2 regions of the Catenulispora yoronensis genome follow, and region 1 is predicted to be linked to the other one. Evidence: riboswitches for the same ligand, from Rfam matches in the RefSeq annotation. Region 1 holds a riboswitch; the other holds the start of a gene.

The links. Region 1 has a riboswitch for ZMP and ZTP ahead of ABD481_RS02935 (bifunctional 5,10-methylenetetrahydrofolate dehydrogenase/5,10-methenyltetrahydrofolate cyclohydrolase). Riboswitches for the same ligand answer to the same signal wherever they lie in the genome.
Region 2: another riboswitch for ZMP and ZTP. It lies ahead of glyA (serine hydroxymethyltransferase); the one in region 1 lies ahead of ABD481_RS02935 (bifunctional 5,10-methylenetetrahydrofolate dehydrogenase/5,10-methenyltetrahydrofolate cyclohydrolase).

What each region holds. Positions count from the first base shown of each region.
Region 1 is NZ_BAAAQN010000002.1:311,305-326,635, forward strand. It holds gene ABD481_RS02870 (DUF1152 domain-containing protein) at 1-270, shown strand, start outside; gene mqnC (cyclic dehypoxanthinyl futalosine synthase) at 329-1,543, shown strand; gene ABD481_RS02880 (phospholipase D-like domain-containing protein) at 1,623-2,171, shown strand; gene ABD481_RS02885 (AMP-binding protein) at 2,370-3,914, shown strand; gene ABD481_RS02890 (hypothetical protein) at 4,042-4,344, shown strand; gene ABD481_RS02895 (hypothetical protein) at 4,341-5,501, shown strand; gene ABD481_RS02900 (hypothetical protein) at 5,526-6,320, shown strand; gene ABD481_RS02905 (hypothetical protein) at 6,325-6,966, shown strand; gene ABD481_RS02910 (alkaline phosphatase family protein) at 7,141-8,805, shown strand; gene ABD481_RS02915 (amidohydrolase family protein) at 8,895-10,154, shown strand; gene ABD481_RS02920 (demethylmenaquinone methyltransferase) at 10,186-10,881, shown strand; gene ABD481_RS02925 (N,N-dimethylformamidase beta subunit family domain-containing protein) at 10,886-12,517, shown strand; gene ABD481_RS02930 (geranylgeranyl reductase family protein) at 12,548-13,864, shown strand; ZMP/ZTP riboswitch at 13,913-14,000, shown strand; gene ABD481_RS02935 (bifunctional 5,10-methylenetetrahydrofolate dehydrogenase/5,10-methenyltetrahydrofolate cyclohydrolase) at 14,027-14,887, shown strand; gene ABD481_RS02940 (outer membrane protein assembly factor BamB family protein) at 14,889-15,331, opposite strand, start outside.
Region 2 is NZ_BAAAQN010000113.1:1,024-14,126, reverse strand. It holds gene glyA (serine hydroxymethyltransferase) at 1-1,257, opposite strand, end outside; ZMP/ZTP riboswitch at 1,286-1,414, opposite strand; gene ABD481_RS45640 (class I SAM-dependent RNA methyltransferase) at 1,417-2,937, opposite strand; gene ABD481_RS45635 (potassium channel family protein) at 3,066-3,725, shown strand; gene ABD481_RS45630 (potassium channel family protein) at 3,725-4,408, shown strand; gene ABD481_RS45625 (alpha/beta hydrolase family protein) at 4,487-5,215, opposite strand; gene ABD481_RS45620 (DUF3159 domain-containing protein) at 5,297-6,160, opposite strand; gene ABD481_RS45615 (DUF3710 domain-containing protein) at 6,276-7,046, opposite strand; gene dut (dUTP diphosphatase) at 7,176-7,634, opposite strand; gene ABD481_RS45605 (PaaI family thioesterase) at 7,634-8,173, opposite strand; gene ABD481_RS45600 (hypothetical protein) at 8,362-8,586, shown strand; gene ABD481_RS45595 (DUF3093 domain-containing protein) at 8,645-9,097, shown strand; gene ABD481_RS45590 (DUF4193 domain-containing protein) at 9,326-9,619, opposite strand; gene ABD481_RS45585 (gamma carbonic anhydrase family protein) at 9,957-10,475, shown strand; gene ABD481_RS45580 (helix-turn-helix domain-containing protein) at 10,504-11,709, opposite strand; gene ABD481_RS45575 (flavoprotein) at 11,824-12,333, shown strand; gene ABD481_RS45570 (hypothetical protein) at 12,459-13,103, opposite strand, start outside.

The sequences.
Region 1 (15,331 bases):
CGGCCGTCGATCGTGCACGGCCAGATCGCCTCCGCGATGCTCGGCGTGTCGGGAAATGTCCATTTCACACAACGCACACACAACAGTGTGCTTTTCGTGAACCCGCTCATGGCGATGTATTTCACGGTCACGGTCGAGGGACTCGCCGCGCGGCACCTGTATCTGCCGCGGTTGGAGGGGACGCAGACCATCGGGCAGATCTCCACGGTCATCGGGGCCTTCCGCGACGATGCGGCCGCGCACCGGGTACCCAGACAGTTCCCCCACTGATCCGCGAAGTACCCTGGAAGGCGCACGCGACCCACTCCCGGACCGAAGGGCATCCCCGATGAGCAGGCAGATCGCCGCCGAGCTGCAGGACGCATTGGACCGGGCCGCCGACGGCGGGCGTATCGAGTACGACGAGGCGCTGGAGCTGTACCGGCACGCGCCGCTGCACGCCCTGGGCACCGCCGCCGACGCCGCGCGCCGCAAGCGCTTCTCCGGCGTGTACGGCGAACACGGCGAGATCGCCACGTACATCATCGAGCGGAACATCAACTACACCAACGCCTGTGTCACCGCGTGCAAGTTCTGCGCCTTCTACGCCGCGCCGAAGTCGGACAAGGTGTGGACCCGCGAACTCGACGACATCCTGCGCCGCTGCGCCGAGACGGTCGCCCTGGGCGGCACCCAGATCATGTTCCAGGGCGGCCACCACCCGGACTACGGCGTCGAGTACTACGAGAAGAACTTCCGCGCCATCAAGGCCGACTTCCCGCAGCTGGTCATCCACTCCCTCGGCGCCTCCGAGGTGCAGCACATGGCCAAGGTCTCCGGCGTCTCCATCGAGGAGGCCATCACCCGCCTGAAGGACTCCGGCCTGGACTCCTTCGCCGGCGCCGGCGCCGAACTCCTGCCGGCCCGCCCGCGCACCGCCATCGCGCCGCTGAAGGAGTCCGGCGAGCGCTGGCTGGAGATCATGGAGACGGCCCACGGCCTGGGCCTGGAGAGCACCTCCACGATGCTGATGGGCACCGGCGAGACCAACGCCGAACGGATCGAGCACCTCCGGATGATCCGCGACGTCCAGGACCGCACCGGCGGCTTCCGCGCCTTCATCCCGTACACCTACCAGCCGGAGAACAACCACCTGAAGGGCCGCACCCAGGCCACGATGTTCGAGTACCTCCGCCTGATCGCGGTGGCCCGCCTCTACCTCCACAACGTCGCCCACATCCAGGGCTCCTGGCTCACCGTCGGCAAAGAAGCCGGCCAACTCTCCCTCCACTACGGCGCCGACGACCTCGGCTCAGTGATGCTGGAAGAGAACGTCGTCTCCTCCGCCGGCGCCAAGCACCGCTCCAACCGCATGGAACTGATCCACCTGATCCGCGCCGCCGGCCGAGTCCCGGCCCAGCGCAGCACCACGTACCAACTGCTGACCGTGCACGAAGACCCGGCCCAGGACCCGGTCGACGACCACGTGATGAGCCACATCGCCTCGACGGCGATTGAGGGCGGGACCGCGCACCCGGAGTTGAAGCTCGTCGACGTGCGGTGAGGGGTGGGGGCGGTGGTGGGAGCGGCGAGCTGACGGCCCGGAGCGCGAGATCACGGCCGCCTATCCGACCCGGTCGGCCATGCCGTCGACGGTTTGGGTCGACGCCATCGGCAAGGCGCGTATGGATCTCACGTTCGCGGGCTACACGAGCTACTTCCTCTGGTCGATCGTTCCGTCTCTTCGTGAAGCCTTGCGGGTCAAGGCCGAGGGCGGGGCGCGCGTACGGTTCCTGCTCGGTGATCCCGAATCGGAGGTGACTCGTCGTCGGGAGGCTGAGGAAGCGGTGTCGCTCACCATTTCGTCGCGGATCGCCATCACGATGGGGGAGCTGGAGCACCTGAAGGGGCTTCCCAACGTCGAGGCGCGCTATTCGGACCGTCACATCGCCCTGTCCGTCTGGCAGTTCGATGATGAGGCCGTCGTTTGTACTCACATCGCATCTCTGGTGGACAGCCAACAGCCTGGTGCCCGCCGCGTCGGCGATCGTCTCGGATCCCCGTCATGTCTTCGCCTACTCCGATGGCGAGGTGAGGCAGGAGTTCTCGATCTGCCTTGCCTGCCGGGTCACGGGCGGCGTTCTGGCTGTTTCGGAGGAGTCGACCGAGGTCGGCTGGTTCACCCCCGATGAGGTGGCAACGCTTCCTATGGTGTCGTCCATCAGGCTCCGCCTTGAGGACTACCTCGAAGGCCGGGCGCCGGTGATTCGCTGATCGTCAGGCGGGTCTCGCCGCCTCGAACCTGCTTATGCGACCGCTCTCCAGCGACACGCACACGATCCCCCACCCAGCCTCTAGGCATCGCTACTGAGAAGTAAGACAGTGAGGGGATGCAGATTCCCCTCACAGTCTCGGACTTCTTGGACCGTGCGGAGCTCGTCTACCGCGACCGCCCCGCGATCGTCGACGAGCCCGATCAGCCCGCGCCCTCGTGGGGCACGCTCACCTACGGTGAGCTGGCGCGGCGGGCGCGGGCGCAGGCTGCGGCGCTGGACCGGCTGGGGGTCGGTGGTGGGGCGCGGGTGGCGGTGGTGTCGCACAACTCGGCGCGGTTGTTGGCCTCGTTCTTCGGGGTCAGTGGGTATGGGCGGGTGTTGGTGCCGGTCAATTTCCGGCTGCGGGCTGATGAGGTCGCGTACATCGTCGAGCACAGTGGGGCCGAGGTGCTGTTGGTCGATCCGGAGTTGGAGGACGCGCTCAAGGGTGTGTCGGCGCGGCATCGCTTCGTCATCGGAGCGGACAGTGATGCCGAGTTCTTCGACGGGGACCATGATCCGGTGCGGCACCCCGTCGCCGAGGACGACACCGCCACCATCAACTACACCTCCGGCACCACCGCCCGGCCCAAGGGTGTGCAGATGACGCACCGCAACCTGTGGCTGAACGCCGTGCTGATGGGCCTGCACCTCGGGGTGGGCGAGCGCGACGTCTATCTGCACACCCTGCCGATGTTCCACGCCAACGGCTGGGGCATGCCCTACGTCGTCACCGGCCTCGGTGCCGGGCAGGTGGTGCTGCGCAAGGTGGACGGTGCCGAGATCCTGCGCCGGGTCGAGGAGCACGGCGTCACGCTGCTGAACGGCGCGCCGACGGTGATCGCCATGGTCCTGGCCGCCGCCAAGGAGTGGGACGGCGAGATCCCCGGCCGGGACCGGGTGCGGGCGGTGGTGGCCGGCGCGCCGCCGCCGAGCACCGTGATCCAGCAGGTGGAGGACGTGCTGGGCTGGCAGTTCAACCAGATCTACGGCCTCACCGAGACCGCGCCGCTGGTCACCGTCAATCGCCCGCGCGCGGAGTGGGACCAGCTGTCGAGCCTGGAGCGCGCCCAGAACCTCATGCGCGCCGGCGTGCCGTCGCTGGGCACCCGGATGGTCACCGACCCCGAGGGCGAGGTGCTGGTCCGCTCCAACGTCGTGCTGGCCGGCTACTGGCAGCAGCCCGAGGAGTCCGAGCGTGCGCTGGCCGAGGGCTGGTTCCACACCGGCGACGGCGGCACGATCGGCGAGGACGGCTACCTCACCATCTCCGACCGCAAGAAGGACGTGATCATCACCGGCGGTGAGAACGTGTCCTCCATCGAGGTCGAGGACGCGCTCTACAAGCACCCCGCGATCTCGGAGTGCGCGGTGATCGGCGTCCCGGACGAGAAGTGGGGCGAGACCATCAAGGCCCTCGTGGTGCTGAAGGAGGACCACTCCTCCCGCGCCACCACCGAGGCCGAGGTGATCACGCATTGCAAGGGCCTGATCGCCGGCTACAAGGCGCCGACCAGCGTCGAGTTCCGGGAGAGCCTGCCGCGCACGGCCACCGGCAAGCTCCAGAAGTTCAAGCTGCGCGAGCCCTACTGGGCCGGCCGGGAGCGCAAGGTGAACTGAAGATCACCAAGAAGTTGATCTAAGGGTTCTTGTACATGGCGCGCGGGTCCCGCTAGATTGTCGCGAGTTCTCATCGGGCGCAGACGACGGTCTCGCGGGCTCCGGCCCGCAGCACAGGGGGCGACCCATGTCCGGAACCTTAGTGCTCGACGACGCGACGCTGGCCACCATCGCGACGACTCTGAAGAACGCGGCGACGCGGATGCAGGCCCTCGGCCAGTCCCTGCGCGGACTGGACGCCGACGCCGTCGGCGCCGACCCGCTCATCGAGGCCCTGCACAAGATGCAGGAGGCGCTGGGCGGCCGGCTCGGGCTGCTCGCGGTCAGCCTGAACGAGCTGGCCGCCAAGACCACCGAGGTCGGCACCACCTTCCACGCGGCCGACCACCAGCTCGCCACGGTCGGCGGCCCGCACCGGGAGCTGCCGTGAGCGCGCACGCCCGGCCGATGCCGAACCTGGGCTGGGACCCGGCGCCCGGGGACGTCGCCGGCACCCAGGGCCTGGCCCGCCGGCACGCCGACGCCATCACCGAGCTGAACGCCATCATGGCCCTGCTCAAGGGCATCGACCTCGGCCCCTGGCAGGGCGACGCCAAACAGGCCACCGAGGTCCAGGTCTTCGAGAAGGCGGTGCCGGCGCTCCAGGCGATCATCACCGACGCCGGGAAGATGGCCGAGGCCTCCCGGGGCTGGGCCGGGCAGCTGGCCGGCTTCCAGCACGACGCCGACGCGCTGGAGGCCAAGGCCAAGGCGGCGAAGGCCGACGTGGCGTCCGCGCAGCAGGAGAAAAGCGGCCCGGGCCGGCTGAAGGAGATGGACGTCAAGGACGCCCAGGACTCCGCCGACTCGGTGCAGACCGAGGCGCACGAGCTCAACGAGCACTACCTGGAGGCGGCCAAGAAGGACGCCGGCGAGGAGGGCGGCGAGGGCGAGGAGAAGAAAAGCTGGTTCGAGCAGATCGAGCCCTACCGGCTGATCCTGGAGGGCGTGCTGTCGCCGCTGGACATCGTGGCCGCCGACCACTGGATCGGCCTGCTGGAGAAGGCCGCCGGCCAGCCGCGCGAGTGGCTGGGCGAAGTCGACGAGGCCATCGAGAACGTCGAGGGGCTGCAGAAGGCCGGCAAGTCCGCCTCCGAGGCGCTGATCGAGGCGGCCAACCTCGCCGAGCGGGTCGGCGGCGAGCTCGACGCCTTCCAGGCCTTCGCCCCGGGCTGGCTCCAGGTGGCCGCGCGCGGCGTCCTCGGTATCAAGGGCCTGAGCTACGGGCTCGGCGGCCTGGGAATCCTGGCCGACGGGCTGACCATCCTGGACCCGCCGGACAAGGGCGTCCTGGGCTGGACCGAGCGGGGCGCGGCCGGCATCAACGGCGGCCTGATCGCGGCCAACATGATGATGGACGAGATCCCGGTGGTCGGCGAGGTGGTGATGATCGGGACCGGCGTCTACCTGGCCGGGACCTTCTTGTACCACCACTGGAAGCCGTTCACGAACGTTTGCGACGCGGTGGGCCACGGTACGGTCACAGCGGCGAAGGACATCGGCCACGGCGCGAAGAAGGCCTGGCACGCGGTCACGAGTCTGTTCTAGCGGCGGCACGAGGACGAGAAAGCCATGAACACCGACAACCTGATGACGCCGTCCGCACGGGCGGCCGCGGCCGCCGGCCTGCTGGACCGGGCCGCGGCCGGCGAGACCGTCGAGCTGGCCGTGCTGTCCGGGCTGGAGCGCTGCGTGCTCGGCGGCCCGGCGCAGGCCCTGTTCGAGCAGACGGTGCTGAACGCCTGGAACGAGTTCGGCGCGAAGAACCGCGCCAAGGCGATGGACCTGACGCTGGACGGCCTGCGGGAGCGCGGCCTGCTGCTGGACGACCGGCCGCCGGGCCCGGACGCCGCGAGCTGGAACCTGTCCCCGGAGCTCGGCCTGATCCAGGCGGCGCGGGAGCGGCCGACCTTCGTCGTGGCGACCGACGTCGTCAACAAGCAGACGCGCTGCCTCCAGTTCTACGCCGTCGGCGATCTGGAACGGCCGGTGCGCGCGATCGTGGTCGAGCAGCCGACGGCGCTGCCGGCCGACCAGCCCTACAAGAACGCCAAGAAGCTCGGCCCGCTGGGCTGGATGACGCGTTACCTCCTGCTGTCCGAGGCGGCCGCGGTCGACGTCCTGACCGAGGTCGCCATGGTGGCCAGGCAGGACCAGGCCGGCTCCTATCCCTACGACATCCGCCGCTTCAAGCACCACGACGGCCGGCCGGTGACCGAGGCCGGGATCTCGGTGCTCGGGGCCGGGCCGACGGCGCACGTCCGGCTGTTCCGCACCGATCCGCAGACCCCTGACGAGGTCACCGTGCTGACCGCGGAGGAGCTGCGGACGCTGCTCGGCCGGGTGTTCGCCACCGGTTCCTGGTGAGCCGTTGTCCGGAGCCGAGCGGTACCGGGAGCGGCGCTCCGCGCTGAGCGCACCATTGGTCGCGCTCGGCGGCGTGCTGCCCGCGCTGCTGGTCGCGGCGGCAGTGGCGCTCGGGATCGTCGCGGCCCCGGCGTGGTTCGTGCTGGTCCCGGTGGTGCCGCTGGCCCCGCCGTTCCTGATTTACATCAGTCTGCTGATGCGGAACCGGCGCACCGGGATCGTGCTCGACGACGCGGGCCTCACCGTCGGCGCCCTGGGCGCGGCCCGCGGGGTGTATCAGATCCCGTGGACCGCGGTCGCCGCGGCGCGGATCGAGACCGGTCCGCGGCTGGTCGACGCCATGATGCGGGCCCGCCGGGTCTTCAGCCCGACCCGGTATTGGGGTGTGCCGCGCGGCATGGCCGCCTTCAGCATCCCGGCCGGGGTGCTGGTGCCGCCGTTCGCCCGCGCGGTGCTGATCGTCGAACTCGCCGAGACCGCCGCCGTGGCCGGGGAACCGCCGCCGCCGCGCCGCTACTTCGGCAACTACTTGAACGTGGACTCCTTCAGTCGCGGCCACACCACAGAGATCAGCGCGCTGTGGCTGGTCCCGACCCGGCACCCGGACCGCCTCGCGGCCGCCCTGGCTCATCAGGGGTTCTCCTGATTGCGTAGTGCCCGCCCCGATTTGGGGCCGCGGACATCGTCGGGGAGCGCGTCGTTGGCCCGGTGTTCAGCCATCGGTGGGGGTGTCGGCCATTTTCGGGTTCGACGATGACACGCGGCGCGCGGCCATCGGGGCCGCGTTCGGGCCGTCGCACGTCACAAGGGGGTCCCAACCTTGTCTCGCACCATCACTCGGCTCGCCGTCGCCGGCGGCGTCTCCGCGTTGCTCGGCGGTGTGCTGGCCGCCGCGCCCTCGCAGGCCGCCGCGCACGGGCGCGACCACGCGTCCGCCAAGCACGTCCTGCTCGTCTCCGTCGACGGCCTGCACCAGTCCGACCTGGCCTGGTACGTGAAGCAGCACCCGGATTCGGCCCTGGCCCGGCTGGTCCGCGGCGGCGTCGACTTCTCCGACGCCTCCACCCCGGTCCCGTCGGACTCCTTCCCGGGCATGACCGCCCAGGTCACCGGCGGCAACCCGGGCACCACCGGGGTCTACTACGACGACTCCTACAACCACGCGCTGCTGCCGCCCGGCACCACGAAGTGCGACGGCAGCGTCCCGCTGGGCACCGAGGTCGCCTACACCGAGGGCGACGACCTGAACCAGAACTCGATCGACGCCGGCCAGGGCCTGGCCGGCCTGCCGGGCTCGATCCTGAACCTGACCGGCCAGGCCCGGAACCTGATCGACCCCAAGACCCTGCCGGTCGACCCCAAGACCTGCAAGCCGGTCTACCCGCACCAGTACCTGCAGGTGAACACCGTCTTCGAAGTGGCCCGCCAGGCCGGGCTGCGCACCGCGTGGTCCGACAAGCACGCCGCGTACGAGCTGCTGAACGGCCCGTCCGGCACCGGCATCGAGGACCTGTTCACTCCGGAGATCAACAGCCAGGACCCGGCGCTGCCGGCCGGGCAGGACTGGACCAAGGACAACGCGGCCACCCGCCAGTACGACGACTACAAGGTCCAGGCCGTCCTCAACGAGATCGACGGCTACGACCACAGCGGCAAGACCAAGGTCGGCGTGCCGGCCCTGTTCGGCCTGAACTTCCAGTCGGTCTCCACCGCGCAGAAGCTGCCCACCTCCGAGGGCCAGGGCGGCGGCTACCTCGCCGACGGCCGGACCCCGGGGCCGCTGCTGGCCGGATCGCTGGACTTCGTCAACAGCGAGGTCGGCCGGTTCACCGCCGAGCTGAAGGCCAAGGGCCTGCAGGACAGCACCGCCATCGTGCTGTCGGCCAAGCACGGCCAGTCCCCGAAGGACCCGGCCGCGCTGACCCGCATCGACGACGGCAAGCTCATCGACGGCCTTAACGCGGCCTGGAAGGCGGCCCACCCCGGCGCCGGCGACCTGGTGGCGATGGCCACCGACGACGACGCCGTGATGATGTGGCTGAACGACCGCAGCCAGGCGGCTGCCGACTTCGCCAAGCGGTACCTGCTGTCCGCCAGCGGCACCGGTACCGACATCAGCGGCAACCCGAAGGCGTTCACCAACGGCGGCCTGTCCAAGGTCTACGCGGGCGAGGAGGCGCGCGACTACTTCCACGTCGGGCGCGGCGACCAGCGCGTGCCGGACCTGTTCGGCATCGTGCAGCACGGCGTCGTCTACACCGGCGGCAAGGGCAAGATCGCCGAGCACGGCGGCGCCGACGCCGACGACCGCAACGTGCCGATCGTGGTGTCCGGCGCGGGCGTCGCCGAGCGCGGCGTGAACGGCGCCCCGGTGGAGACCACGCAGATCGCGCCGACCATCCTGCGGCTGCTCGGGCTGGACCCGGCGAAGCTGAAGGCCGTGCGCATCGAGCACACCCGGGTGCTGCCGGGTCTGAAGGACTGACGCCGGCTCGTCGGTCCGGAAGGGGACCTGCTGCCCGCGAACGCGGGCAGCACGTCCCGTCCCTTCAGCCGGTGGCATAACCTCGAACCGTGCTGACCCTCCACGCCGCCCCGCTCGTCCTCCCGATGACCTCCGCCCCGATCCGCGACGGCGCGATCCTCGTCGACAACGGCCGCGTCACGGCTGTCGGCACCCGCGCCGACCTGACCGCCGCGCATCCGGGCGCCCGGGTCCGGGACTGGCCCGGCATCCTGGCCCCCGGGCTGGTCAACAGCCACGCCCACACCCAGTACTTCGACTTCGGCGACCTGGCCTCCTCGGGATTGCCGTTCCCCGAGTGGCTGCACCAGATGGTCGCGCGCCGGGCCACCTTCACCGACGCCATGTGGCAGGAGTCCACGCGCCGCGGCCTGCACGCGTACCTGGAGACCGGGACCACCGCGGTCGCGGACATCGTCACCGAGCCGGTCGTGCTCTCCGCGATCGCCCGCAGCGGGATCCGCGGCGTGTCCTACATCGAGGCGGTCTTCGCCGACGACGCCTCCTGGGCCGCCGGGCGCCGCTCCGAGTTCCTCGCCGCGGTCGACGGCGCCGGCGTGCCGGTCCGGGGCGTCTCCCCGCACACGCCGTTCACCATCAGCACCGGCGTGTACGAGGACTGCGTCGCCATCGCGCACGAGCGCGGCAAGCGGCTGCACCCGCACATCGCCGAGACCGCGCAGGAGTCCGAGTACGTCCTGACCGGCACCGGGCCGTTCGCCCAGAACGCCAAGCAGTTCGGGCTGGACTTCTCCGACGTCCTGGACCGCGGCACCGGCCTGACCCCGGTGGAGTGGGCCGACGCGCGCGGCGCGCTGGGCGCCGACTGCCACATCGCGCACGGCATCCACGTCAGCGCCTCCGACCGCGCGCTGCTGCGCGAGCGCGGCACCGCGGTCGCGCTGTGCGTGCGCTCGAACCGGATCCTGGAGGCCGGAGAGCCGCCGGTGGCCGCCTACCTGGCGGAGGGCTCGCCGATCGGGATCGGCACCGACTCCGCCGCCTCCTCGCCGTCGCTGGACCTGCTGGACGAGGCCCGCGCGCTGCGCGTCGTGGCCCGCGAGCAGGGCTACACCGCCGACGACCTGGACCACCGGATCGTGGAGGCCGCGACCCTGGGCGGCGCCGCCGCGCTGGGCCTGACCGAGGGCCCGGAGCGGGTCGGACGGCTGGAGCCCGGCGTGCGCGCCGACTTCGCCGTGTTCGCGGTGCCGGACCCGGCCGACGCCGACCCGTACCGGCAGCTGATCGATCACGGCCGCTGCGTGATCACCGTGCTGGACGGGACGATCGTGCACCGCAAGGTCTGAGGCCGCCGGCCCGGGTGAGAGAATCGGCCGCGTGAGCCGAGCATCGCTGGACAAGCAGCCCCACGAAGTCGCCGCCATGTTCGACGGCGTGGCCGAACGCTACGACCTGACCAACGACGTCCTGGCGCTCGGCCAGACCCGCCTGTGGCGCCGCGCCGTGCGCGACGCCGTCGCCGCCCGGCCCGGGCAGCGCGTCCTGGACCTCGCGGCCGGCACCGGGACCAGCACCCAGCCGTTCCACAACGCCGGGGCCCAGACCGTGTCCTGCGACTTCTCGCTCGGGATGCTCCAGGTCGGCAAGCGCCGCCTGCCGCAGCTGACGTTCGCGGCCGGCGACGCCACCCGGCTGCCGTTCCGGGACGGCGTCTTCGACGCCGTCACCATCTCCTTCGGCCTGCGCAACGTGCAGGACACGGACTCGGCGCTGCGCGAGATGCTGCGGGTCACCAAGCCCGGCGGGCGGCTGGTGGTCTGCGAGTTCTCCCGGCCCGCGGTGGCGCCGCTGCGCACCGTCTACATCGAGTACCTGATGAAGGCGCTGCCGGCGGTCGCGACGAAGGTGAGTTCGAACCCGGACGCCTACGTGTACCTCGCCGAGTCCATCCGGGCCTGGCCGGACCAGCGCGAACTCGCCGCGATCATCGGCAAGGCCGGATGGCGCCGCGTCGCGTTCCGTAACCTGACTGGCGGAATCGTCGCATTGCATCGTGGGATCAAGGAAGATTGAGCCTGTGAAGGCTCGAATAGGCCGGGCGGCAGCACTCGCCGCCGTGGTGCTCCTGGTGGCATCGGCGGCGGCGTGTTCGGGGGGCGGCTCGAAGAAGTCGGGTCCGAGTACTAGCAGTCCCGGTGGGGCCGCCGCGGGGACGTCCGGCGGTCCGGCGGTCGCCCCGGCGGCGCCGGCCGGCGCCCTCGACGTCAAGGCGGAGAACGCGCAGCCGGGCGCGCCGGCCTGGAAGGCCGGCATCGACAGCGGCGACGACCACGGCATCGAGGGCTTCGCCGACCAGGTCGCCGTCACCTCCGGGCAGCCGTTCAAGCTGTACGTGAACACCATCGCGCAGCAGTTCACCGCCACCGCGTTCCGCATCGGGTACTACAACGGCGCGCAGGGCCGCCAGGTCTGGAAGTCCGCGGCGACGCCCGGCCGGATCCAGCCCGCGGCGACGGTCAAGGCGCAGGTGAACACCGTCAGCACCGCCTGGCAGCCGTCGCTGACGGTGCCGACCGGCGGCTGGCCGGAGGGTTCCTACCTGATCCGCCTGGACCCGGTGGGGATTCCCGGCAAGGCGCTCGCCAAGGGCTCGCGGTTCGTGCCGATCACCGTCAAGTCGACATCCACCGCGGGCAAGGTGGTGCTGATCAACGCGGTCACCACCTGGCAGGCCTACAACTCCTACGGCGGCTTCGACCTCTACAGCGGCGGCCCCAAGAACGACTACGCGCACCGGGCCCGCATCGTGTCCTTCGACCGGCCCTACGACACCACGGGCGCCGACCGCTTCCAGACCTACGAGCAGTCCTCGATCGTCTTCGCCGAGAAGGTGGCCGCGGAGCACAACCTCCAGCTCGCCTACGCCACCGACCTGGACCTGCACGAGGACCCCGGCCTGTTCCAGGGCGCCCGGGCCATCGTCACGTTGGGGCATGACGAGTACTGGTCGTCGCAGATGCGGGACACCGTCACCAAGGCGCGCGACGCCGGGACCAACGTGGCCTTCCTCGGAGCGAATGCCGTCTTCCGGCACATCCGGTTCGAGGACTCGCCGCTGGGCAAGGACCGCGTCCAGGTCGACTACAAGGACGCGGCCGAGGACCCGATGCACGTGACCAATCCGGCGGAGGCCACGCAGGACTGGCGCTATCCGCCGCAGCCGCGGCCGGAGAACGTGCTGACCGGCGTGCTCTACGAGTGCAATCCGGCCAACGCGGACTTCGTCGTCTACGACCCGTCGTCCTGGCTGCTGGCCGGCACCGGGGCCAAGGCGGGCCAGGCGTTCAAGGGGCTGGTGGGCGTCGAGTACGACCGCGTGGTCTCCGACAGCGGCACCCCGCACCCGATCCAGGCCATCTCGCACTCGCCGATCACCTGCCGCAAGACCAAGTCCTATGCCGACGCGGCCTACTACACCGTGCCCTCCGGCGCCGGCGTGTTCGCCACCGGCACGATGCGCTGGAACTGCGCGCTGGTCGACGGCGGGTGCACCGACAAGATGGACGGGCCGGCGCACGCCTTCGCGCAGCGGGTGACCGCGAACCTGCTGCTGGCGTTCGCCGCCGGGCCGGCCGGCAAGGACCATCCGGCGCAGGACAACACCGCGAGATTGAAGCCCGCTCCCAGTGAGGGTGGGCAAGCGCCATAGCTTGCATGTCGGGGGCCTAGAATCGGCCTCGTGACCGCCGAATCTGTTTCCCCCGCCCCGGCCGGCAACGCGACCGTGCCTTCGGAGAACGTCGCCGACGTCATTGTGGTCGGCGCCGGGCCCTCGGGCTCGGCGACCGCGTACCACCTGGCGACCGCCGGCCTGGACGTGCTGCTCCTGGAGAAGTCCCAGTTCCCGCGCGAGAAGGTGTGCGGCGACGGCCTGACGCCGCGCGCCGTGAAGCAGCTGGTGCGGATGGGCGTGGACACCTCCGAGGAGGCCGGCTGGCTGCACAACAAGGGCCTGCGGATCATCGGCGGCGGCATGCGGCTGGAGATGAACTGGCCGGACCTGGCCGCGTACCCGAACTACGGCCTGGTGCGCCCGCGCGCCGACTTCGACCAGATCCTGGCCCGGCAGGCCGAGAAGGCCGGGGCCCGGCTGCGGGAGAACACCAACGTCACCGGTCCGGTCGTGGACCCGCGCAGCAACCGGGTGATCGGTGTGACCGCGCGCATCACCGACGCCGACGGCGGGAAGCGCGAGACTTCGTACCACGCCCCGCTGATCGTCGCCGCCGACGGCAACTCCACCCGGCTGTCGATCGCGCTGGGCCTGCACAAGCGCGACGACCGCCCGATGGGCGTGGCCTACCGCACGTACTACAAGTCCCCGCGCACCAATGACGACTACCTGGAGTCGTGGCTTGAGCTGTGGGACGGCGAGCGGCTGCTGCCCGGCTACGGCTGGGTGTTCGGCATGGGCGACGGCACCTCCAACGTGGGCCTGGGCATCCTGAACACCACCAAGTCGTTCCGCAACGTGAAGTACCCGGATCTGCTGCGCGCGTGGCTGAAGAACACGCCGGAGGAGTGGGGCTTCAACGACGAGAACCGCACCGAGCCGATCCGCGGCGCGGCGCTGCCGATGGGCTTCAACCGGCAGCCGCACTACACCCGCGGCGTGCTGCTGGTCGGCGACGCCGGCGGCATGGTGAACCCGTTCAACGGCGAGGGCATCGCGTACGCGATGGAGTCCGGGGAGCTGGCGGCGGACGTGATCGCGCAGGCGCTGGCGCGTCCGGTGGGCCTTGAGCGGGAGCGGGCGCTGTCGGCGTACCCGCGCGCGCTGAAGGACACCTACGGCGGTTACTACACGATGGGCCGCCTGTTCGTGAAGTTGATCGGCAACCCGAAGGTGATGAGCCTGGCCACCCAGCGCGGCCTGTCGCACCCGATGCTGATGCGCTTCACGCTGAAGATGCTCGCGAACTTGACCGACCCCCAGGGCGGCGACGCGATGGACCGCATCATCAATGTGATGGCGAAGATCGCTCCGGATGCGTGAGTCCTGATTTACGGCTCGGCGGGGTGGGGCGGGCCGCGGGTAAGCTCTGCGTCAGGCCGTGACTGGCGCTGAGGTGGGTCACCACCGGGGAGCGGCCCGACCCTCTGGTCTTCTGCCGTGCGCCTGGGCGATTCGTAGTGACGACGCCCAGGAGGCACGCCCATGACCGAGACCACCTCCGCCGTGCTGATGGACGGCACCGCGGTCGCTCGCCGCATCGTCGAGCAGGCGACCGCGGACGCCGCGGCGCTGAAGGCCGTCACCGGCGTCACGCCGTGTCTGGCCACTGTGCTGGTCGGCGCCGACCCCGCTTCCGTGACCTACGTGCGGATGAAGCAGAGCCGCAGCGCGAAGGCCGGCATCGACTCCCGGCATGTGGAGTTGCCGGAGTCGGCGACCACCGCCGAACTCGTCGCGGTCCTGACCGAGCTGTCCGAGGACTCGCGGGTCCACGGAATCCTGCTCCAGCACCCGGTCCCGGCGCACATCGATGAGCGCGCCGCGTTCGAGGCCATCGCGCCGGAGAAGGACGTCGACGGCGTCACCATGCACTCCTTCGCCGCGATGGCTTTCGGCGAACCCGGATTCGCCTCCGCCACGCCGGGCGGGATCATGCGCCTGCTGGAGGCGTACTCCGTCGAGCTCGCGGGCAAGCACGCGGTGGTCGTCGGCCGCAGCCCGATCCTCGGCAAGCCGGTCGGGATGCTGCTGCTGGCGCGGGACGCGACGGTGACGTACTGCCACTCGAAGACGGCCGACCTGGCGTCGTTGACGCGCCAGGCCGATGTCCTGGTCGCCGCTGTCGGCAAGCCGCGTTTCCTCACCGGTGACGCCGTGAAGCCCGGTGCCGTCGTCATCGACGCCGGCTACAACCCCGGCAACGTCGGTGATGTGGACTTCGACTCCGCCGCGCGGACGGCGAGCCTGATCACGCCGGTGCCCGGCGGGGTCGGGCCGATGACGATCGCGGTGCTGCTGGAGCAGACGGTCGCGGCGGCGCGGCGGCAGCTCGGGCGCCGCTGATTCAGGGAGTCACGATCGCCACGCCGTCCGTCGTGCCCAGGAACAGCTTGGCGCCGACGACGGTCGGGGTGGCGAAATGCGGCAGCGTGCCGACTGCGAAGCGGCGGTCGGTGGCGCCGGTGGCCGGGTCGAGTGCGTACAGCTCGCCGTCGTCCCAGTCGGTGACCCAGATCCGTCCGTTGCTCAGCACCGGTTGTCCGTTGGCCTTCGGCGCGTGCCAGAGCGCGGTCGGCTGGGCGCTGATCCGGAAGGCGCGTGTGCCGTCCGCGCACGGCAGGTAGACCACGTCCCCGTCGACCGCCGCCGCTCCGAAGGCCGCGCAGGCCGGGAAGGTGGTCGGGGTCGTGGTCGCGAGGTGCTCCGGGTCCAGCAGATATCCCTGTCCTGATTTCCCCGCGATGATCACATGTCCGGCGGCCAGTGCGGGGTTCATCGAACCCAGAT
Region 2 (13,103 bases), on a different contig from region 1:
CCACCCCGGCATCGGATACTGCGTCATCAGCTCCCGCACCTCACCAGCGATCCGCGCATACTGCTCAGTGTCGCCCTTGGCGGCAGCCTCCACCGTCTCGTCCATCCACCCCGCGATCTGTCCCATCTGCTCGGGCAGCAGCCCGCGCGTGGTGATCGCGGCGGCGCCCAGGCGGATGCCGGACGGGTCGAAAGGCTTGCGGGGGTCGAAGGGGACCGAGTTGTAGTTCAGTTCGATGCCCGCCGCGTCCAGGGCCTTGGCGGCGACCTTGCCGGTGACGCCCTTCGGGGTCAGGTCGGCGAGGATCAGATGGTTGTCGGTGCCGCCGGACACCAGGTCCCAGCCGCGTTCGGTGAGGGCGGTGGCGAGCGCCTTGGCGTTGGCCACGACCGTCTCCGCGTAGACGCGGAACGCCGGCTGCGCCGCCTCGCGTAGTGCCACCGCGATGCCGGCGGTGGTGTGGTTGTGGGGGCCGCCTTGCAGGCCGGGGAAGACGGCCTTGTCGATGGGGGTGGCGTACTCCTCGGTCGTCATGATCATCGCGCCGCGGGGGCCGCGGAGGGTCTTGTGGGTGGTGGTGGTGATCACGTCCGCGTAGCCGACCGGGGAGGGGTGGGCGCCGCCGGCGATCAGGCCGGCGATGTGGGCGATGTCGGCCACCAGGATGGCGTCGATCTCCTTGGCGATGTCGGCGAAGGCCGGGTAGTCGATGATCCGGGGGATCGCGGTGCCGCCGCAGAAGATGACCTTCGGGCGTTCCTTGAGCGCCAGGTCGCGGACGTCGTTCATGTCGACGATGCCGGTCTCGCGGGACACGCCGTAGGCCACCGGGTTGAACCACTTGCCGGTCACCGACACCGGCGAGCCGTGGGTCAGGTGGCCGCCGGCGGCCAGGCCGGCGCCCATGAAGGTGTCGCCCGGCTTCAGGAAGGCCAGGTAGACGGCGAGGTTCGCCGGGGAGCCGGAGTAGGGCTGCACGTTGGCGTGGTCGACGCCGAACAGCGCCTTGGCCCGGTCGATCGCGATGCTCTCGACCGGGTCGATGAACTGCTGGCCCTCGTAGTAGCGACGGCCGGCGTAGCCCTCGGAGTACTTGTTGGTCAGGACCGTGCTGGAAGCCTCCAGGACCGCCGTGGAGACGTAGTTCTCCGAGGCGATCATCCGGATCTTCTCGTACTGGCGGCGTGCTTCGTCCTCGATGAGGCCGGCGATCTCCGGGTCTTCGGCGGCGAGTTCGGGAATGGCGGGCGAGTGCATGTGATGCCTCCTCGGGCGTCATCGTCCGGAAGGACACCCAGGCGCACGGTGCCCGCTCTGAATTCTCGCTTCCCGGTGGTTCGTTCCACCTTCGCGCGTGCCTTATAGGACGCTTGCCTATAAAAACGCGCGTTCTGCGCCAGTCGCGTTGAGAAGATGCTATCGCTGGACGGGTTCCAGGAGCGCCACGCATTCCACATGCCGAGTCATGGGGAACAGGTCGAAGGCGCGCAGATCGATCAGTTCGTAGCCGGCGTCGGCGAAGTAGGCCACGTCGCGCGCCAGCGCGGCCGGGTCGCAGGCCACGTACGCGACCGCGCGCGGCGCCAGCGCCGCGATCCGCGCGCACACCTCGCGCCCGGCCCCGGCCCGCGGCGGGTCCAGGACGACGACGTCCGCCTGGTCCGGCACGTACCCGTCGTCGGCGAGCACCTCGTCGACCGAGCCCTCGACCAGATCGACCCACGGGAACTCGGCGCTCTCCTCGACGTCCTCCTCGAAGCCCAGGTTGTGCGCGGCGTCCTTGATCGCCTGCCGGTCCAGCTCCACGGCCAGCACCGCGCCGTCCTCGCCGACCGCCTCGGCCAGCGGCACCGCGAACAGGCCGACGCCGCAGTAGAGGTCCAGGGCGACCTCGCCGGCGGCCGGCTCCAGGAAGTCCAGGACGGCCTCGGTGAGCACGTCCGGCGCCGCCGGATGCACCTGCCAGAACCCGCTGCCGCTGACCCGCCAGGTGCGCCCCTCGGCGACCTCGCGCACATAGGGACGGCCGTGGATCCGCTGCACCCCGGAAATGTGCGTGTTCCGCGAGACGCCGCGCAGGACGGACACCTTCACGTCGGCGTCCACATACGGCATCTGCTCCCCGCGGTGCGGCGTCACCACCAGGGCGCGGTCCGCCGAGCCGGTCGCGGCGATCACCTCGACGGTCTCCATGCCGGGCCAGTCCCGCTGGAGCGCCCCGACCTCGTCCACCCCGGCGGACGCGATGGCGCACTCCTCCACCGGCACGACCTCGTGCGAGCGGTGCTTGCGGAAGCCGAGCTGCCCGTCGGCGTCCACCGCGAACTGCACCCGGGTCCGCCAGCCGAACGGCGAGCCGACCTCCTCGACGACCACCTCGCGGTCCAGCTTCGCGAGCCTGCGCAGCTGCTCCTCCACCACCTGCCCCTTGAGGCGCAGCTGCGCCTCGTAGGCGACATGCTGCCAGTCGCAGCCGCCGCAGCGGCCGGGCCCGGCGTACTCGCACGGCGGCTCCACCCGGTCCTCGGAGGCGGCCAGGACCTCCACCGCGTCGGCCCGCCAGAAGGAGTCCTTCGCGTCGCCCTCGGTCACCACCGCCACCACCCGTTCGCCGGGCAGCGCGTGCCGCACGAACACCGCGCGCCCCTCGTGCCGCGCGACGCAGAAGCCGCCGTGGCCGGGCGGCCCGACCTCGACCTCGATCCGGGTGCCGACGGCGTCGCCGGCCCGCTCCGGCCGGTCCCGCCGCGACCGGGACCGGTCCGGCCGCTCCGACGGGCTCTGCGGGCGCTCCGGGCGCTCCGGGCGCCCCCGCCCGGCCCGGGAGCCGTCGCGGGAGCCGTCGCCGCCGGGGCGCTCCTCGCGGCCGTTCTGGGCGGCTGTACGGCGGCCGGAATCGGCCTCGGACGGGCTGCGGCGTGCTGCGGGTCGGTTCACGCGTCCAGCCTAGGGGGTGCGGTCCGCGCCCACCGCCGGGCGTGCGAACGAGCCTTCACACCCCGTAGTACCGTCGAGATACGAACATCGAAAGTCTCATCGTCCGAAGTCTCCCGAGAGGGTCGAACGTGCACGTCGTCATCATGGGGTGCGGCCGGGTGGGCTCCACCCTGGCGCACAGCCTGGAGGATCTCGGCCACACGGTCGCGGTCATCGATCAGGACCCGGGAGCCTTCCGCAGGCTGAGCCCGCATTTCGCGGGCCGCCGGGTGACCGGCACCGGATTCGACCGCGACACCCTCGCCGAGGCGGGGATCGCCGAGGCCGCGGCGTTCGCCGCGGTGTCCAGCGGCGACAACTCGAACATCATCGCCGCGCGAGTGGCTCGGGAGAACTTCGGAGTCGAGAACGTCTGCGCGCGCATCTACGACCCGCGCCGCGCCGAGATATACCAGCGCCTGGGCATCCCGACCGTGGCCACCGTGCGGTGGACCGCCGACCAGATGCTGCGGCGCCTGCTGCCGGCCGGCTCCACCGAGATGTGGCGCGACCCCAGCGGCCAGGTGGCGCTGGTCGAGGTGCACGTGGACCCGGGCTGGATGGGCCACCGGGTGGCCCGGCTGGAGGAGGCCGCGGGCGTCCGGATCGGGTTCCTGACCCGGCTGGGCGAGGGCGTGCTGCCGGCCGCCGACACCGTGCTGCAGGACGGCGACCTGGTGCAGGTCATGGTGACCCCCGACGACGTGGCGCGGGTCGAGGAAGTCTTCGCGAAGGGACCGGGCGCCTGATGCGTGTCGCAATCGCCGGGGCGGGCAACGTCGGCAGCTCCATCGCCAAGGAGCTGCTGGAGAACGGCCACGAGGTGCTGCTGATCGACCGCGACCCGTCGCGGATCGCGGTGGAGGGCCTGCCGACCGCCGAATGGCTGCTGGCCGACGCCTGCGAGATCTCCTCGCTGGACGAGGCGGCGCTCCAGCGCTGCAACGTGGTGGTCGCCGCGACCGGCGACGACAAGGCCAACCTGGTGGTGTCGCTGCTGGCCAAGACCGAGTACGGCGTGCCGAGGGTGGTCGCCCGGATCAACCACCCGAAGAACGAGTGGATGTTCGACGAGAAGTGGGGCGTGGACGTCGCGGTGTCCACCCCGCGCCTGCTGTCCGCGCTGGTCGAGGAGGCCGTCTCGGTCGGCGACCTGGTCCGGCTGCTGCGCTTCAGCCAGGGCGACGCCAACCTGGTGGAACTGACCCTGCCGAAGGACACCGCGCTGGTCGGCACCACCGTGGGCGAGGTGGCCTGGCCGGAGGACACCGCGCTGGTGACCATCATCCGCGGCGGCCGGGTGCTGATCCCGACGCCGGAGGAGCCCCTCGCCGCGCTGGACGAGCTGCTGTTCGTGGCGCACGTGGACCGCGAGGAGGAGCTGGAGGAGCTGCTGTCGCCGGCCGTGGCCGGCGAGGAGCAGGCGGACTAGCCCTATGACGTGCCGAAGGGCCCGCGGGAATGCTCCCGCGGGCCCTTCGCCGTTACCGGCACCGGCACCGGCGCCGGGTCACTGCGTGTGCTTGGTGATGAACGAGAACACCTCGTCCTTCACCTGCGGCCACAGGTCGACGCCGTGGTCGGGGTCGTCCTTGAGGATGTGGATCGTCTTGTCCTTCTCGGTGGCGGCGTCGTACATCTTCTGCGCGTCGGTCGCGAAGGTCAGGTCCTGCTCCCCGGCGAAGAACGCGACCGGTATCTGGAATTTCTCGACCGAGCCGTAGGCGTCGGCGTTGCCGTACCCCGCCGGTCCGGACAGCGAGACCACGGCCTGCACCGGAGGGGTGATCTCCCCGGCCGCGGTCAGCACCGCGGTGCCGCCCATCGAGGCCCCGACCAGCACGATCTTCTGCAATCCCTTGGCCCGCAGCTTCTCGACCGCCTTCACCACGTCGGTGTCGATGCCGCCGCCCATGGTGATGGCCATCACGGTGTAGTCCTTGTCCGGGAAGTCGTTCCGGATGTCGGACCACTGGCACAGGGTGGAGTCCACCTGGTGCGCCAGCACCACCCCGATCGGGCCGGTGCCGGTGGTGTAGGCCTCGACCGTGTGGCCGTTGCCGCCGGGGAAATGGGTGACCGTCTTGTCGACGCCGGCCACGCCCTGGAGGCACACCGCCTCGATCGACGGGGAGGGTTTGGCCGGGGTGGCCGGGGTGGACGCCGCGGCGCCCTTCGCGCCCGCCGAGGCGGACTTGGAGGCGCTCGACGAGCAGCCGGACACTGTGAGGGCAGTCACCGCGGCAAGAGCGGACAAGGCGTTGAGGACGTGTCGTCGCATGCCGTTGTGACGAGTCGGCGACCGCCCCGCGTTGCGGCCCTACGCCGGATCGTTACCCTCGACCGCGGCCTCGGCGCCCTCGGTCGGCTCGGCGTCCTCGGCCGACTCGGGCATCACCGGCGGCGGCGCGTTCTTGATCATCTGCCAGGCGAAGTACAGGCAGGCCAGGTACGGCGGGTAGCCCAGGACCAGCTTCATCACGCCGAGCGCGGTGGTGTGGTGGGTCAGGTACAGCGGCACCTGCACCGCGAGCTTGACCGCGAACAGCGCGGCCAGCAGCCAGGTGGCGTTGGTGAACGCGCGCAGCCGGCCGGGCACCTGCTTCCAGGTGGTCATCTCGCCGGTGATCGGTCCGATCATCAGCCCGACGATCGGCCAGCGGAACAGCGCGGTCCCGGCGAACAGCAGGAACGAGCCGAGGTTGATCAGGATGCCGGGCAGATAGTAGTTCTGCGCGTGGCCGGAGAACTTGGCGAAGGCCGCGCACACCAGCACCCCGAACAGGCCGGAGAAGGCGTGCTGGAGGGTCTCGCGACGCAGCAGCCGGATCGCGAACATCACCACCGCGACCGCCACCGAGCCGATGGCGGCCGGGTTCAGGTTGTTGGTGGCGGTGTAGACGATCAGGAAGACGATGGCCGGCAGGCCGGCGTCGGCCATGCCCATCTTGCCGCCGAAGGCCTTCTTGACGGCGTCCTCGTAGGCCTTGGCCTCGGCCTCCTTGGCCGCGGCTACCCTGGCCGCCTCCTCGGCGCCCAGCGTCACGTCCACGACCACGCCGTCCAGCGCGGTCTGCATGACCCCTTCGAAGGCTTCCTGGTCGCGCTGCGTGTCGTGGTCCGTCGGCCCGGCGTGGCGGCCCCGGCTCGTCGGTTCGGCCCGCTGGCCGCTCTCCAAGGACATACTGCGAACTGTAGCGGGCCGAGCCGCCCTGAACAGGACTGCTCGGCCCGCTTGTCACTCCTGGGGCCGGATCCACGCGATCCGGCTCACACCGGGACGACCGCCCCGGCCGCGCTCAGCGGGTCTCGGTGATCTCCGGACCGCGCCGGAACGGGTTCAGGTCGCCCTGCTCGTACTGGTTGCCCGGCTCGCCGGCCTCGGCGTCGGCCTGGGCCTGCATGGCCTGCTGGGCCTCGGCCGGCATCCGCAGCGGGATCGGGTCGCGGGGGGCCATGGGCGAATTGCCCCGGCTCACCACGGTGTCGCGGAAGACGTGCTCTATGTCACGCGCCTCCTGCGGCTGCACCGCGCCCTGGCCGGAGACCACGCCGCGCAGGAACCAGCGCGGGCCGTCGACGCCGATGAAGCGCACCAGCTGGATGCCGCGGCTGCCGTCCGGGGCCTGCACCGGCACCTGGGCCCGCAGCTCCACGCCGAACGGCCCCTCGCGCTCGTCCACGGTGCCGCCCTGCTTGGAGATCTCCAGCGCGATCTCGCCGCGGACCTCGGCCCAGATGCCCTCGCTGCGCGGGGCGGCGAACGCCTGCAGCTGCACCGCCGACTGGCGGGCCACCACGGTGGCCGCGATCACCTGGTCGGCGTCGGCCATCTCCAGGCGCAGCTCCATGCCCTCGACCGCGGGCACCAGCAGGGCGCCCAGGTCCACGCGGCCGGCCTTGGGGTCCTCGACCTCGTTGAAGTCCCAGGGGCCCGCGGCCCGCGAGACGTCGGCGAGGGTGAGCTTGCGCTCCTCCTCCTTGGCCTCGCTCAGGTCGCCGTAGGCGTCGGCCTCGCTCACCCGGTCGCGCCGGCCGGATTCGGCCTTCTGTCCGCGTCGGAAAACCACGGCTTCCCACTCTCTCTATCTCTGCGTCCCACTGACGCAGCGCTCTGCTCCACGGAGGCGTGCGCCTGTCGTCGCGCGGCCCCGGTGAGAGTACCGTCACACGGCCTCTCTAGGGGAAACGCGCGGGATCTAGACGGGTGTTCCCGCCGCCGTGCCGGTCGAACCGAAACCGCCCTCTCCGCGGTGCGACCCGGGGAGCTCGGCGACCTCGTGGAAGACCGCCTTCTCGACCTTTTGTACTACAAGCTGGGCAATCCGGTCGCCCCGCCGGAGCACGACCGGCTCGCGCGGGTCCAGGTTGACCAGGATGATCTTGATCTCTCCACGGTACCCGGCGTCGATGGTGCCCGGCGCGTTCACCATCGCGACGCCGCAGCGCGCGGCCAGCCCGGAGCGCGGGTGCACGAAGGCGGCGTAGCCGTCCGGCAGCGCGATCGCGATCCCGGTGGGCAGCACCGCCCGCTCCCCCGGCGCCAGGGTGGCGTCCACGGTGGTGAGCAGATCGGCGCCGGCGTCCCCCGGATGGGCGTACGCGGGCACCGGCAATGTGGGATCGAGCCGCTGGATGAGGACGTCCACCGGCGCCACTACGGATTGACCTCGAACGCCCGGGCGGCCCGGAGCTGCTCGGGGTCGTGCATGGCCTCCTGCACGTCCTCCAGGCGGCCGTTGGACAGGAAGTGGTCGACGCCGACCTGGATGAAGATCGCGGTGGCGCGCACCGCGACCGGGCCCTCCGGGCCGTCCAGGCGGCCCTCGGCGGAGGTGAAGATCTTGCGCCCGGCGATCCCGTCGCACTGCGCGGTGATGTGCAGCGTGGTGCCGACCGGGACCGGGAGCAGGTAGTCGGTCTCCAGGCGGCCGGTCACGGCGATGGCGCCGATCAGCCAGTTCACCGCGCCCAGCGCCTCGTCGAAGGCCAGGGCCAGCAGGCCGCCGTGGGCCAGGCCCGGCGCGCCCTGGTGGTTCTCGGTGACGGTGAACTCGGTGGTGACGCTCACCCCCTCACCGACGGTGGAGGACACCCGCAGACCGCCCAGCGCGTCATCCCCGCACCCGAAGCAGCGCGAGTAATGCGAACCGAGCTTGGTACCGGCGGCGGGGGCGTTGGGGTGCTTCTCCGGCATGACGGCGTCCGGCGGCGGAGTGGTCGAGGCAGGTCTCACGGGGAGGAATCTACCGGCAAGCGCCGCCCCCCACCGACCCCGCGTGGCCACGCTCACACCCGATCGGGGGGCCGTCGTCCACTCTCTGTATCCGCGCCGTATCACTTCCACTGATATCCGAGCCGCCCGGCCGTCCTAACTTCCTCGGTATGAAGTCCATGAAGACCCCCGAAACGGACGGACGTCCCCAGGTCGGAACCCTCGTCCGCGACGCCGAAGGCCGCATCGGCCGCTTGATGGCCTACACCCGGGCCCGCGCCTGGCTCCGGCCGCCCGGAGGCGGGCGGGAATGGGACGTCGACCCCACCTCGATCACCGCGGTACCGGGCTGGGACGCCTCGGACCGGCGCTCCGACGACCCCGGAGGCGCCTGAGCGCGGGACCGTCCACCCCACCCCGGTCGGCAAGGCCCGGATATGGCAGATTGTCGGCATGGCAGGCACGGACACCAGCAGCTATGAGGAACGCCTCACCGCCCCGCCCGCGTGGTGGGCGATCACGGCCCTGGCCGCGGTGATGGCGGGCCTGATCTTTCTGCGCGCGAGCGCGCCGGCGGCCCTGGTCGCGATGGCCGGGACGGCCGTCGTCTGCGCCGCTCTGGTGATCGCCTACGGCCGCGTCGCAGTCCGGGTGCACGACGGCTTCCTGGAAGCCGGTCCGGCACGTCTCCCTCTCACGGCGCTCGGGGCAGCCACCGCCCTGGACGCCGAAGCGGCGCGCCGGCTGCGGACCACGGAGGCCGACGCCCGGGCCTTCATGCTGCTGCGGGGCTACGTCCGGACGGCGGTCAAGGTGGAGGTCAGCGACCCCGCCGACCCGACGCCGTATCTGTACTTGTCGACGCGGCGGCCGGAGAAGCTCGCCAAGGCGCTGGCGCGGCGATAGCGGTCGGCGGCGGCGGTTCTGCGGTCGGTGCTTGCGGGGTCGGTACTTTGCGCGGTCGGTACTTTGCGCGGTCGGTACTTTGCGTGGTTGGTGCTTGCCCGGTCGGTGCTTGCGGGCCGGCGCTCGGCGCGGGCTCCAGCAGCCCGCGATCCGCGCCGGGAAAAGACGAAGGCCCCGCCATAGCGGGGCCCGAGGGGCACAGAGACTACCTCCGCGACTACACCCGCATCAGGCGCAGTCCTTGCAAATCATCTCGTTCCCCTTCTCCCGCGCCAGCTGGCTGCGGTGATGCACCAGGAAACAGCTGGTGCACGTGAACTCATCGGCCTGGCGCGGCAACACGCGGACCGACAGCTCCTCGTTCGACAGATCCGCTCCGGGGAGCTCGAGGGACTCGTTGTCGCCCTCGTCCAGGTCCGCCAGCCCCGCGGCCTTGTCGGTGCGGCGGGCCTTCAGCTCCTCCAGGCTGTCCTCGTTGAGGTCGTCGTCGGTCTTGCGCGGTGTGTCGTAGTCGGTAGCCATTCTCGATCCCTCTCCCCTGACGGCTGTTAGTCGTCGTGTTGGTGCTGTTCTGTGCGGTGGCGGCGGGGCGCCTCCGGCGGCCGGCACATACGGTGCGCTACCGTCTGCGCGCGAACGCCGTCGGCGTTGTGCCGTCAGCGCAGTAACGCGGAAAGGAGCGCGATTGTGCCCGCTGAAGCGCAGATTGTGCCGTACTTCAAGACCCGTTACGCAATCGACACCCCGGAACAGACCCGAACAGGTGATCCGGGCCGGTGATCCGGTGTCGCTCGAGTACCGATCCATCCCCCTTTGTTCCGGACATCACGGCAGTCACACCCAGGAAGGATGACCAACCATGGCCGTCTACGCAATCGGTAACGCAGTGCCGGAAATCCACCCCGAGGCCTACATCCACCCGGAGGCGACCGTGATCGGCCAGGTCAAGGTGGGTGCGGGAAGCACAGTATGGCCTGGCGCGGTACTTCGTGGCGATTACGGCAGGATTACGATCGGCGACCGTACGTCGATCCAGGACGGGACCGTCGTCCACGCCACTGAGATGTTGCCCACAGTGATCGGCTCGGATTGTGTCGTTGGTCACATCGCGCACCTGGAGGGTTGCGTGGTGGAGGACGGATGTCTGATCGGTTCGGGGTCCGTGGTGCTGCACAAGGCGATCGTGCGCGGCGGGGCGCTTGTGGGCGCCGGTGCCGTCGTGGGCAACAACGTCGAGGTGCCGGCCCGGGCCATGGCTCTGGGCGTCCCCGCCAAGATCCGCGAGGACGCCGTCGCCGAGGGCGCGTTCGACGACGCGGTGGCCCGCTATGTCGCCAACGGCGTGCGCTACCGCAAGGAGCTGCGGCGCCTGGACTGATTCCGGTCCCCTGCTCACCCCACCCCCTTCACGAAATGTGCATCCGCCCGGCGATGCGCCGCAGCCGCTCGCGCTGGCTGCGCCGCTCATGGCTGAGCAGGGACCGTACCGCGGCCTTGGCCACGGGGTTGTTCCGGACCAACAACGGTGCGATGCGCTCTGCTCGTTCAATCTCGTTCAGCGCCTGTTCATATCCCCCGTAGTAAATCCATCCACGCGCGAAGTCGAGGTGGAACCGTCCGCGGCGGGAGGCCGGGAAGTTCGGGGGCATGCGGACCTGCGAGGCGAGTTGGACGGCGCGCGCGCCGTCGCGCACCTCCACCGCCACCGCCACGCCATGGATGGCGACGTTCGCCGGGCCGAAGCACAGCTTGTAGGGGTCGCAGCCGTCGCCGATCCGCTCGGCGGTCTCGGCGGCCAGGGCGATCCGCTGCCAGGCCTCGGTCTCGTCGGAGGACAGGGCCGCGGTGATGGCGGCCCGCAGTTGCAGCGAGCCCCAGACCGAGGCCTGCGCGTCGCTGCGGGGCTCGCCGATCGCGCCGATCGCGCCGTCGATCACGCCGAGGGCGTCCGGCCACAGGTCCGCGGCCCACAGGTCCCGGACCCGCAGGTAGTCGAAGACCACTGCCAGGCACGGGTCGCCGGCCCGGTCCGCGGCGGCCCGGAAGCGCTCGGTGGTGAGCGTGGACAGGTCGTCGTAGCCGAGCTCGTGCGCGACCGTGTCAGCCTCCCGATACGCCCGGGCCAGCAGCCCGTGCAGCCGCTCGGACTCGGTCCCGGAGGGGGCGAGGTAGGCGGCGGCGTGGAGCTCCCGGATCAGGCTCGGGGCGGCCTCTCCGAGGTCCGCGTAGCGGGCCGCCATCCGCAGCACCGTGAGCTCGGCCACGGCCTGGCGCAGCTCCCGCCGGGGGCGGGGGTCGGCCGGCCAGTCCGGGGGCAGGTCGTGCCGCGAGACCACGCGGCGGATGGCCGGGATGGCCCGGTGCCCGCGGTCCTCGGCCGGGGTGCCGGGATCGTAGGGGCGGCCGGTGATTTCGTTGGGATAGACCTTCAGCACGCTCGCGGCGCGTACGATCAGGGTCACCGAATCCAACTCGATGTCGCCGTTCTCGATGCCTGACACCCATCCCTGGGAGCGGCCCATGAGTTGCCCGAACTCGGCCTGGGTCAGGCCGGCGCGCTTGCGGAGGCGGCGGATGCGACCGCCGTCGGTCTCCGGCTCGTAGGTGGCCATGCTGGGCCTCTCAAATGAGGAACGTCCTGAATTCGAGTCCCATCATGCCCCCCACCGCGGGGGCGTCGCGGACGAAACGACAGAATGTCCCTGACAAGCCGGGAGGACCCGACTGTGCCTGTGCTCTACCTGATCGCGTGCGGCGCCCCGCCCGCCGCGGAACTGCTGTCGCACCCCGAGGCCGTGCCGGGGCTGCAATCCGACGGGTGGACCGTCTGCGTCCTGTGCACGCCCTCCGGGGAGCGGTTCCTGGACCCGGCGGCGGTCTCCGTCGCCACCGGCTACCCGGTCCGCGTGGAGCCCCGCCGGCCCGGCGAGGCGGACGTGCTGCCGCCGCCGGACGCGCTGTTGGTGGCGCCGGTGACGTTCAACACGGTCAACAAGTGGGCGCTGGGGATCAGCGACACGCTGGCGCTGGGAATCCTCAACGAATACCTCGGCGCGGGCCTGCCCATCGCGGCGACCGTCTGGGCCAAGCCGGAGTTGCAGAAGCACCCCGCGTTCGACGCCCATGCGCAGACGCTGTTCGAGGCCGGAGTGCGCTTCATCCAGCCGGAGGACGACGATCCGCGCTTCCCGTGGGGCCAGCTGCGCGCGGCGTTGGCGGAGCTGCTCGGGGAGTAGGCGGGGCTGCCCGCACAGCGAGGTCGGGGCTGCCCAGCAGAGCGAAGCCGGGCAATGCGGAAGGCGCGGCCCACGGTCTTCCCGTGAGCCGCGCCGCTTGAGTCGAACGGTCGCAGAAGACGGATTCAGTCAGCCAGCACCGTGAACCCGGTAACCATCCCCATGGAGGCGTGCGACTTGCCCGTCTCGTCATCAGGCACCAGGCAGAACGCGATGTACCGCCCCGGGTCGGCCTCGACGCGGAACCAGCCGCCCTGGCCGGGCACCACGGCGCCGTAGCCGCCCTCGAAGGTGAACGGCGGTGGGCCCGGGTCCACGAGGGGGTTGTTGGCGGAGGCGGCGAACCACCCCTTGGCGTCGTCCACGGTCTTACCGGGCAGGAGCTTGCCCAGGTTCAACTCGTGGACGTCCGCCGAGTCGGTGTCGTCGAACCGGATGAGAGCCCCACGCACCAGCGACGGCGGCATCGTGTAGGTGAGGTCATGCGCCTGGATCGAGGCCCACGCCGGCCGCCCGAAGGCAGGCGCCAACTGCTGGGCCCACGCCGGCACCGAACCCACCACCTCGAACGGCTGATACATGCCCAGCAGCACATGCGGCACCCCGCCCGGCCCAGGAACGAAGCAGGCCACGACATAAGTGCCGCCGCTCAACACGCCCCACACGTCCTGGCGGGCACCCGGCACCACAGGCGTGGCCCCACCAGTCGGCGCCGCGTCCGTGAAGAACGCCGCGTTCGGATTGGGGCCGTGCAGATCCGCGAGCCACTG